Regions from separate parts of the Metabacillus sp. YM-086 genome, predicted to be linked through region 2. Evidence: riboswitches for the same ligand, from Rfam matches in the RefSeq annotation. Region 2 holds a riboswitch; each other region holds the start of a gene.

Region 1 (2,170 bases), on a different contig from region 2:
AATACTGAGTGATTCATCAATTTGCCTCCTTTCTACTAATTTACACTTCTATGGGATTTAATGTATGTGAGGTAATCAGAGGAAAACGAACACTCTCATAACCTTAGAGAGTGTTCGTTAAGTCTAAAGCATTATTTCTTATAATATTCTTTTAACGTTTTCATCCACTCTTCTTCAAATGCAGTAGATTGGCCCCAGCCTTCCACAGTATCTGCCAGATTCACCATATTAATTGGCTCACTTGACTGTAACAATGCTTCCTGTGAAATAAGAGAAGCTTCAAGATTATACGCTTCTGGTGTTTCTTCTCCCGCAAGCTTTTTCGCTAACAATCTCATATCAACTGCACCAATTAACTTCGGATCAACAGCTGCTGTGTACTTCCAAGAACTTTCTTCATTTTGCATTTCTTGAAGATCTGCATTTGAAACATCAATTCCATAAATCTTAATTTCATCTCTTCCAGCTTCTTTAATCGCACGCGCTGCACCTATTGCAAAAGCATCCCATGTTGCAAAAATCGCATCAATTTCACCTTTTGGATGTTTGTTCAACATTGCCGCCACAGCATTTTGTGTTTGAACAGATGTATCTGCTGCTGCAACTCCAAAGCGTTCAACTTCTTTAATACCTGAATTGTTAGCAAGAATATCTTGGTATACTGCGTTTCTTCTCACCATTGGTGGGAATCCGTCAACCCATAGATAAACAATGTTTGCTTCCCCGTTTGTATCTTGAACTAATTGATCTAACGCGAGCTTTGCTAACGCCTCATCATCTTGTGAAGTTAATGTTACCCCTCCAATTTCAGCTAACCCTTCATTTGAATCAAATGTAACAACACTTTTTCCTGCATCAACAAGCTTTTGAACAGCATCAACAGTTGCTTCATCATCTCCATGTGAAATGATAAAACCGTCATAGTCTTCCTCTAAGCCCTGGGCAATAGCATCATGGAATTTAGCTGTATCACCGTTTGCGGTAAATACATCAACTGTAAATCCTAACGCTTCTCCTTCTTCTTTAGCTCCTGCTAAAAATTGAGCTGTATGATCATCTCCACCGATTTTACGGATAACTTTGATTTTAGCACCTTCACCATTTGCAAAACGTTCAGGTACATTATCTAATGATACTTCTGGATTTCCTTTAGCTTGAGTTGATTCAGCTGTTTCTCCATTATTTGAAGAACAACCTGTCACAAGTAACGTCAGCACAATAGTCAAAAGAAATGCTGCATTAAAAAATCTGTTTTTCATCGTTGCATTGCCCCCTTATTTTCTATAAAACTTTTTAATTATGTCTAGTAATACTAGGCAACAAAAAAACCTCTCTAAAGATAGAGAGGTTTCACCACAATTTTAGGAGTCTCCTCTCTTATCTTTCAAAGCTTTAAAAGCTTTGCAGGATTTAGCACCAATTCTAATTGAACGGTTGCCGGGCGTCATCGGGCCAGTCCCTCTGCCACTCTTGATAAGAGATCTTTTTATGCGATTAAGTAAAATAAACAATAAATATACTTTAATACTCTACAGGATAGATGTCAATCATTAATTGAATATTTCTAATAGTTATTATAAAAAATCAATTGGATCAATTTCATAATGTATCATTTGTTACCAAAAAACGTATAAATTTCACATTTAATAATGTTCTTATCCGTGTATTATTTTTTATTAACATGTTCAAAATGAAGAAAGATGTTCGTTTTTTGACTTAAGAGTCATAATTGAAATTAACTCAATTATATACATTTGATACCTGCAAGTGTCTTAAGCGTTTATTAATTTCTGATTCAAATGTTACTTTTGTTGCTAAATAGTCAAAAATGCCACTATCAATAAGGAGTTTCGTATTTTCAGAGCTTCTAATTCCATCTGAGGTTTTCTGTATATACTCTCCGATTCCCTTTATTAATTCAACAAGATATTTTGTATCTAATTCTTCTAATTTATAATCTTCTCTCCTAGAAATTGTTCTGGCTGTATAATCAATTAAAACTCTTTCATATGTAAAAAAATTAATGACTTTCCAATCCTCTTTAGATAATGCCATTCTACTAATCTCCTTATTTTTATACCTGTTATCATTATAAAAACAAGAGGATTCTAAAATAAACATTTTTCCTTCGTAAAATTCAGACATAGTCTACACTTTATCGACAAAACTA
Region 2 (2,170 bases):
CGTTTACGCTTGTATTCCCAAACGAACTTGGCTCCAACAAAAAAGGTCTGATGTGAACATTCACATCAGACCTTTTATACCTTATTGTAATGCAGCTTTATTTAAAGCATCTGCTTTATCTGTTCTTTCCCAAGGAAGATCAAGATCATTACGGCCAAAATGTCCGTAAGCTGCAGTTTGTTTGTAAATAGGACGTCTTAAGTCAAGCATTTTAATAATCCCAGCAGGACGTAAATCGAAATTACTGCGAACAACTTCTACTAATACTTCTTCAGAAACTTTTCCTGTTCCGAACGTATCAATTGAAATAGATACTGGCTGTGCTACGCCAATTGCATATGCTAATTGAACTTCACATTTATCAGCTAAACCAGCTGCAACGATGTTTTTCGCTACATAGCGAGCTGCATATGCTGCAGAACGGTCAACCTTTGTTGCATCTTTACCAGAGAATGCTCCACCGCCATGACGTGCATATCCACCGTAAGTATCAACAATGATTTTACGTCCAGTTAATCCAGCATCTCCTTGTGGTCCACCAATAACGAAGCGACCTGTTGGATTAATAAAGTATTTTGTTTCTTCATCAATTAATTCTGCAGGAACAACAGGATTAATAACATACTCTTTTAGGTTACGTTGGATTTGCTCAAGTGTAACTTCAGGATGATGTTGAGTTGAAATAACAATTGTATCAATACGAACTGGTTTATTATTTTCATCATATTCAACAGTTACCTGTGTTTTTCCATCAGGACGTAAGTATGGAAGAATTTCATCTTTACGAACCTCTGTTAAGCGACGTGATAATTTATGTGCTAACGAAATTGGAAGTGGCATTAATTCTTTTGTTTCATTACATGCAAACCCGAACATTAAACCTTGGTCCCCTGCACCAATTGCTTCAATTTCCTCATCTGACATTTGACCTTCACGAGCTTCTAGAGCTTGGTCTACACCCATAGCGATATCTGCTGATTGCTCATCGATTGATGTTAATACAGCACAAGTTTCCGCATCAAAACCATACTTAGCACGAGTGTAACCAATGTCTTTGATTGTTTCACGGACAATTTTTGGGATATCTACATACGTACTAGTTGTAATTTCTCCTGCAACTAACACTAAACCAGTAGTAACAGAAGTTTCACACGCTACACGTGCATTTGGATCTTTTGCAATAATTGCATCAAGAATTGAATCTGAAATTTGGTCACAGATCTTATCTGGATGGCCTTCTGTTACAGATTCTGAAGTAAAAAGACGTTTTTTAGACATAATTAAAAGCTTCCTCCTCATATTCATGTTCATTCATTTGATCCGGAACTCTTCCCAAAGTATGACCTTTAGAAAATCACGTTGGCATATTTTGTGAACAGAAGTATTATGTACCTTTACCACATGCTTGTCCTGGTAAAACTCTAATGAAGAATACTTTTTTCTGTTATCAAAAAAAACCTTTCCCATGTGAGGAAAGGTTTATCATCGTTCATCGCCTTTCGCTCTTATCGATCAAGGGCTTTCGCCTTGCTTCAGGTTAGCACCTTTGCGTCGGAAAATGTCGTTCTAGATTGCGTCGGTTTAACATAGTTCCACAGATTGGTCTTTTTTGCCTAAGCAAGCTATCGCTTGCTTGAATGATGCTCTCGCATCATTCTTGACCTAAGAAAAACACAACATGAATCAAAACGAGTTTTGATTCATAACGTGCTTTTCTTAGGTCAGGCAAAAAAACTGTTCAATAAAACTATATAATTAGTGCGCAGTCGCCGCTTTCCTTTGATAGCAGGTTGCTGGGTTTCATAGGGCCTGTCCCTCCACCAGCTCGGGATAAGAGAATCCGTTCAAGGACATATCATAGCGCACTAACCTATTGGTGTCAACAAAAATCGACAACTATTACCATTGATTTATTAAAATATTTGATAGATGTCTATCACTATTGTGTCCCATATCCTATAGAAATATAAATATCAATTGTTTTTCTACATTGTGCTAGTGTGATGTGTTGTACAAAGCTTAAGTTTTTCTAATAGCAAAATATTTTTTCAATTCAAAAATTTAATGATAGCAAATCACTAAATAGTATGTTTTATTAAAATTAATGTGTTATACTAATTATCAACATAAGGGAAATTATTCTTTTCTAGAAGGAAGGTAATGGGGATGA
Region 3 (2,170 bases), on a different contig from region 2:
ATGGTGCCGACATTGTTGTTCATTCTGCAACAAAATGGTTGCTTGGGAATGGTACAACTCTTGGTGGAGTCATTGTAGATGGAGGTAAATTTGACTGGAATAGTCCAAAATTCCCTGGGTTTACAACTCCTGATCCTAGCTATCATGATTTAGTTTATGCTGAAGCATTAGGAGAACAAGCGTATATTATTAAAGCGAGAGTTCAGTTATTAAGAGATTTAGGCCCAGCGATTAGCCCATACAATGCCTTTCAATTTAATCTTGGTCTAGAAACCCTTCATGTCCGTATGAAGGAACATGTATCAAATGCAAGGAAAATGGTGCAATATTTAGAAAGTCACCCAGCTGTTGAGTGGGTTCTATACCCTGAAAATAGCCAACACCCTGCGAAGGACTTAGCTGCTAAATACTTACCTAAGGGTGCTGGTTCTGTAGTAGTATTCGGTATCAAGGGCGGAAGAGAGGCTGGTGCAGCTCTTATTAACAACGTTGAACTTTGGTCACATGTAGCAAATGTTGGAGATGCGAAAAGCTTAATCATTCATCCTGCGAGTACAACTCATCAACAACTAGGCGTTGAAGATTTAAAGAAATCTGGTGTAACAGAAGATTTGATCCGCTTATCAGTAGGAATTGAACATATAGAGGATTTAATAGAAGATTTAGATCAAGCTATTTTTGAAGCAACAGGTGTAAAAGGAATGGAGAAAGTAAATTCTTAATTAATGAAATATTCTAATAATATTATTTATTGTATAATATTGAAAGGGGTTGCAGATAAATGCAACCCTTTTCATATTTGAAATGTAAAATCACAGTGAAAAAAGTAAGCTATTTTAAGAAAATAAATAATTGACATTGATTTTCAACACATGATACAATCACAATCGTACTTAAAAAGACAATCAAATATTTAACTCTTATCAAGAGAGGTGGAGGGAAGTGCCCGATGAAGCCCGGCAACCATCAGTTCATTCTGAAATGGTGCCAATTCACACAAAGCAGATGCTTTGAGAGATGAGAGAAAGGTATTCAAGCGCCTTTCTGCTCATTTTGCAGGAAGGTTTTTTATATGTAAAAAAATGAACGGTAGAAAATAGTAAAGGAATAAAGGAAGAAGGTGACAAAATGATAACATTATCAAATGTTAATAAAGTTTATAAAACAAAGAGCGGCTCTGTTCAAGCTGTTAACAATGTAAACCTTGAAATTAAAAAAGGTGAAATATTCGGAGTTATAGGATATAGTGGAGCCGGAAAAAGTTCATTGATCCGTTTGTTAAATGGACTAGAAAAACCAACTAGTGGGGAAGTCGTTGTGGCAGGTAGTCAGATTGGCTCAATTTCTGGTACAAAGTTGCGTAAAGCACGCTTAGAAATAAGCATGATCTTTCAACACTTTAACTTATTGTGGTCAAGAACAGTGAGAGAGAATATTGCATTTCCTTTAGAAATTGCAGGAGTAAGTAAAGCGAAACGACTTAAACGTGTTGATGAGCTTATTAAGCTGGTTGGACTGGAAGGAAGAGAGAATGCATACCCTTCTCAACTTAGTGGTGGTCAAAAACAACGTGTTGGGATTGCCAGAGCGTTAGCGAATAATCCCAAGGTTTTATTATGTGATGAAGCTACATCAGCACTTGATCCCCAAACAACAGATTCAATTCTAGACCTGCTTGTTGATATTAATAAACGACTAGGCTTAACAATCGTATTAATTACACATGAAATGCATGTCATTCGTAAAATTTGTCATCGAGTAGCTGTTATGGAAAATGGTGAAGTGGTTGAACAAGGAAATGTATTGGATGTTTTCAGAAACCCTCAGAAACCTATAACAAAAACGTTCGTTAAACAAATCTCAGAGCCGGATGATACGAAGGAAGCAATTGACCTACTACTAGAAAATTATCGTTCTGGAAAAGTACTTCAGCTAACATTTGTTGGTGAAGGTACAGAAAGACCATTGATTAGCAATATTATTAGGAAATTTAATATTGAAGTGAATATTGTACAAGGTAAAATTTCACAAACGCAAAATGGCTCTTATGGTTCATTATTTTTGCATATAGATGGAGATCTTGATGAAATTAACCGTGCAGTTGCTTATATTGGAGAACAACAAGTAGAAGTGGAGGTGCTGGCGAATGCTTAATCAGTTTCTTCCAAAT
Region 4 (2,170 bases), on a different contig from region 2:
AACGCCAATCCACGAGATCCACCTTCTAGCTCCGCAATCGCACTTTCCAACGCTTCACGCGTGGGATTTCCTGAGCGTGCATAATCATATTTCCCAAATTCATCAATATCAAATTGATGAAAAGTAGAGGAATGATGAATCGGCACACTTACCGATCCTGTGCCACGATCAACCTTTGACTCGTTATGAAGTAGCTTTGTTTGAAATGACCAATCATGATTGCTCAACTGCTTCCGCTCCTTTCATTGCATGAAATGCTTGTGTTAAATCTTCAATAATATCTTCTGCATGCTCAACACCTACTGAAAAACGTAGCAGCTTGTTACAGACACCATTTGCGATTCGAATCTCTTCAGGAATATCCATATGTGTTTGCGTAGCTGGATACGTAATGAAGCTTTCGATTCCACCTAGACTTTCTGCAAAAGTAATTGTTTTCAAGTTTTTCAGGAACGGATTTACCCATGCTTCATCTTGTAAACGGAATGAAAGCATTCCACCCTTACCAGGATACAGTACATCAAGTACAGCTTCATGCTCTTCTAAAAATGCCGCTACCTTTTGAGCATTTTCTTGATGCTGTCTCATACGAAGGGATAAAGTTTTCATCCCTCTCATTAATAACCAAGAATCAAATGGGGATAAAACTGCACCGATTGCGTTTTGATGTTGGAAGAATTCATCACTTAATTCCTGACCTTTTGTTACAACCAAGCCTGCAAGAACATCGTTGTGTCCTCCTAAATATTTCGTGGCACTATGGATCACAATATCCGCTCCGTCTAAGATTGGCGTTTGAAGAAGTGGTGTATAGAAAGTGTTATCAACAATCACGAGTATGTTATGCTTTTTTGCAACTGCTACTAGTTCTTTAATGTCGGCTTCCTGCATTAATGGGTTTGTAGGCGTTTCAATGAATAGAGCCTTTGTATTATCATTAATCAATTTTTCCGTTTCAACGGGATTTGTGAAATCATCATATTGAAATGATAATCCATATTTTCTCCATTCTCTTTCAAAGAGGCGGTATGTTCCACCGTAAAGGTCAGAAGAAACGATCAGTTCGTCTCCGCTTTGGAAGAGGGCCATAATTGTTTGAATCGCGGCCATTCCTGAGCTGAAGGCAAAGCCACGGTCGCCATGCTCAAGGTCTGCGATTGCTTTTTCGACTAAAAGTCTTGTAGGATTTCCTGTACGGATATAATCAAATCCAGTAGATTCTCCAATTCCTGCATGACGATAGGCTGTTGATAAATAAATTGGCGGGTTAACTGTACCTGTAACATTTTCACTGCGGTTTCCGATTTGTGCTAATTTCGTTTCAATTCTTTTGCTCATGTTTGTCACTCCTAAGATTTAAATTTAACAATATGTACATGAGAGAAAGCGTACATGTTTTAAAAAAAGCAAAATAAAAAGTCTTCCTCGTTAAGAAGAAGACTGTGTCGTTAAGTGCGCTTCTTCTTATCTCTCAAGCATAAAGCTGGTGTGGCTTGCTGGATTTAGCACCTTGGCACTCGCAGAAGTCTTTGTATGGTGTTGTTAATAAGTAAACTCATAATTAGTGTTGTATAGCTTTTTCACAGCACGCAAGTGCTTGCGGCTTGCTCTGCAAACCTCGACAGAAAATGAAAAATGCCTGTTACAAACAAGAGCACTTTGTTCCATTCATTTTTCATTTCCTGTCGGTGCTGTGAAAAACTTACTTAGAGTTTATCTATCATCAATCCACCAGATCTTCACTCGTTATGAACCGGTTGCTGAGGCTTCATAGGGCCAGTCCCTCTGCCTCTCTTGATAAGAAATATATGAAATTTTTAAAATGTTTAACTTTTTATTACTGTACCTTATTCAAGTGGAGAATGCAATAGAATTATTGTAATAGTTTGATATCTTCGATTATTTTTTCAAATGGTACGTTAGATACTCCATCGTATTGTTCTAGAATTTGACTGCCTTTCATGAGAAAAATCGAAGTACTGTGTACATATTGAGTTGAGCCTTCGAGCTTTGCAGCGGGTGCTAAGAAACTTATATTAGTAAAAGATTCAATGTCCGCTTGGTCATAGCCTGTTAAAAAGTTCCAAGTTTTATAATCCGCACCAAATTGATCTCCAAACTTTTTTAATACTTCTGGTGTATCATGTTCAGGGTCAATGCTGAAGGAAAC

Evidence for each region. Region 2 has a riboswitch for S-adenosylmethionine ahead of metK (methionine adenosyltransferase). Riboswitches for the same ligand answer to the same signal wherever they lie in the genome.
Region 1: it holds a riboswitch for S-adenosylmethionine, as region 2 does, so the genes downstream of both, ACEWK1_RS25700 (sugar ABC transporter substrate-binding protein) here and metK (methionine adenosyltransferase) in region 2, are expected to answer to the same signal.
Region 3: it holds a riboswitch for S-adenosylmethionine, as region 2 does, so the genes downstream of both, ACEWK1_RS17390 (methionine ABC transporter ATP-binding protein) here and metK (methionine adenosyltransferase) in region 2, are expected to answer to the same signal.
Region 4: it holds a riboswitch for S-adenosylmethionine, as region 2 does, so the genes downstream of both, ACEWK1_RS05920 (methionine biosynthesis PLP-dependent protein) here and metK (methionine adenosyltransferase) in region 2, are expected to answer to the same signal.

What each region holds. Positions count from the first base shown of each region.
Region 1 is NZ_JBLUOI010000112.1:9,734-11,903, forward strand. Features, by position in the region: gene ACEWK1_RS25695 (sugar ABC transporter ATP-binding protein) at 1-17, opposite strand, end outside; gene ACEWK1_RS25700 (sugar ABC transporter substrate-binding protein) at 132-1,259, opposite strand; SAM riboswitch class I at 1,375-1,480, opposite strand; gene ACEWK1_RS25705 (hypothetical protein) at 1,741-2,055, opposite strand.
Region 2 is NZ_JBLUOI010000025.1:44,815-46,984, reverse strand. Features, by position in the region: gene ACEWK1_RS12545 (sensor histidine kinase) at 1-56, shown strand, start outside; gene metK (methionine adenosyltransferase) at 82-1,278, opposite strand; SAM riboswitch class I at 1,503-1,837, opposite strand; gene pckA (phosphoenolpyruvate carboxykinase (ATP)) at 2,167-2,170, shown strand, end outside.
Region 3 is NZ_JBLUOI010000043.1:34,657-36,826, reverse strand. Features, by position in the region: gene ACEWK1_RS17395 (O-acetylhomoserine aminocarboxypropyltransferase/cysteine synthase family protein) at 1-722, shown strand, start outside; SAM riboswitch class I at 918-1,024, shown strand; gene ACEWK1_RS17390 (methionine ABC transporter ATP-binding protein) at 1,129-2,154, shown strand; gene ACEWK1_RS17385 (methionine ABC transporter permease) at 2,147-2,170, shown strand, end outside.
Region 4 is NZ_JBLUOI010000009.1:17,673-19,842, forward strand. Features, by position in the region: gene metC (cystathionine beta-lyase) at 1-227, opposite strand, end outside; gene ACEWK1_RS05920 (methionine biosynthesis PLP-dependent protein) at 214-1,338, opposite strand; SAM riboswitch class I at 1,462-1,804, opposite strand; gene ACEWK1_RS05925 (SCO family protein) at 1,874-2,170, opposite strand, start outside.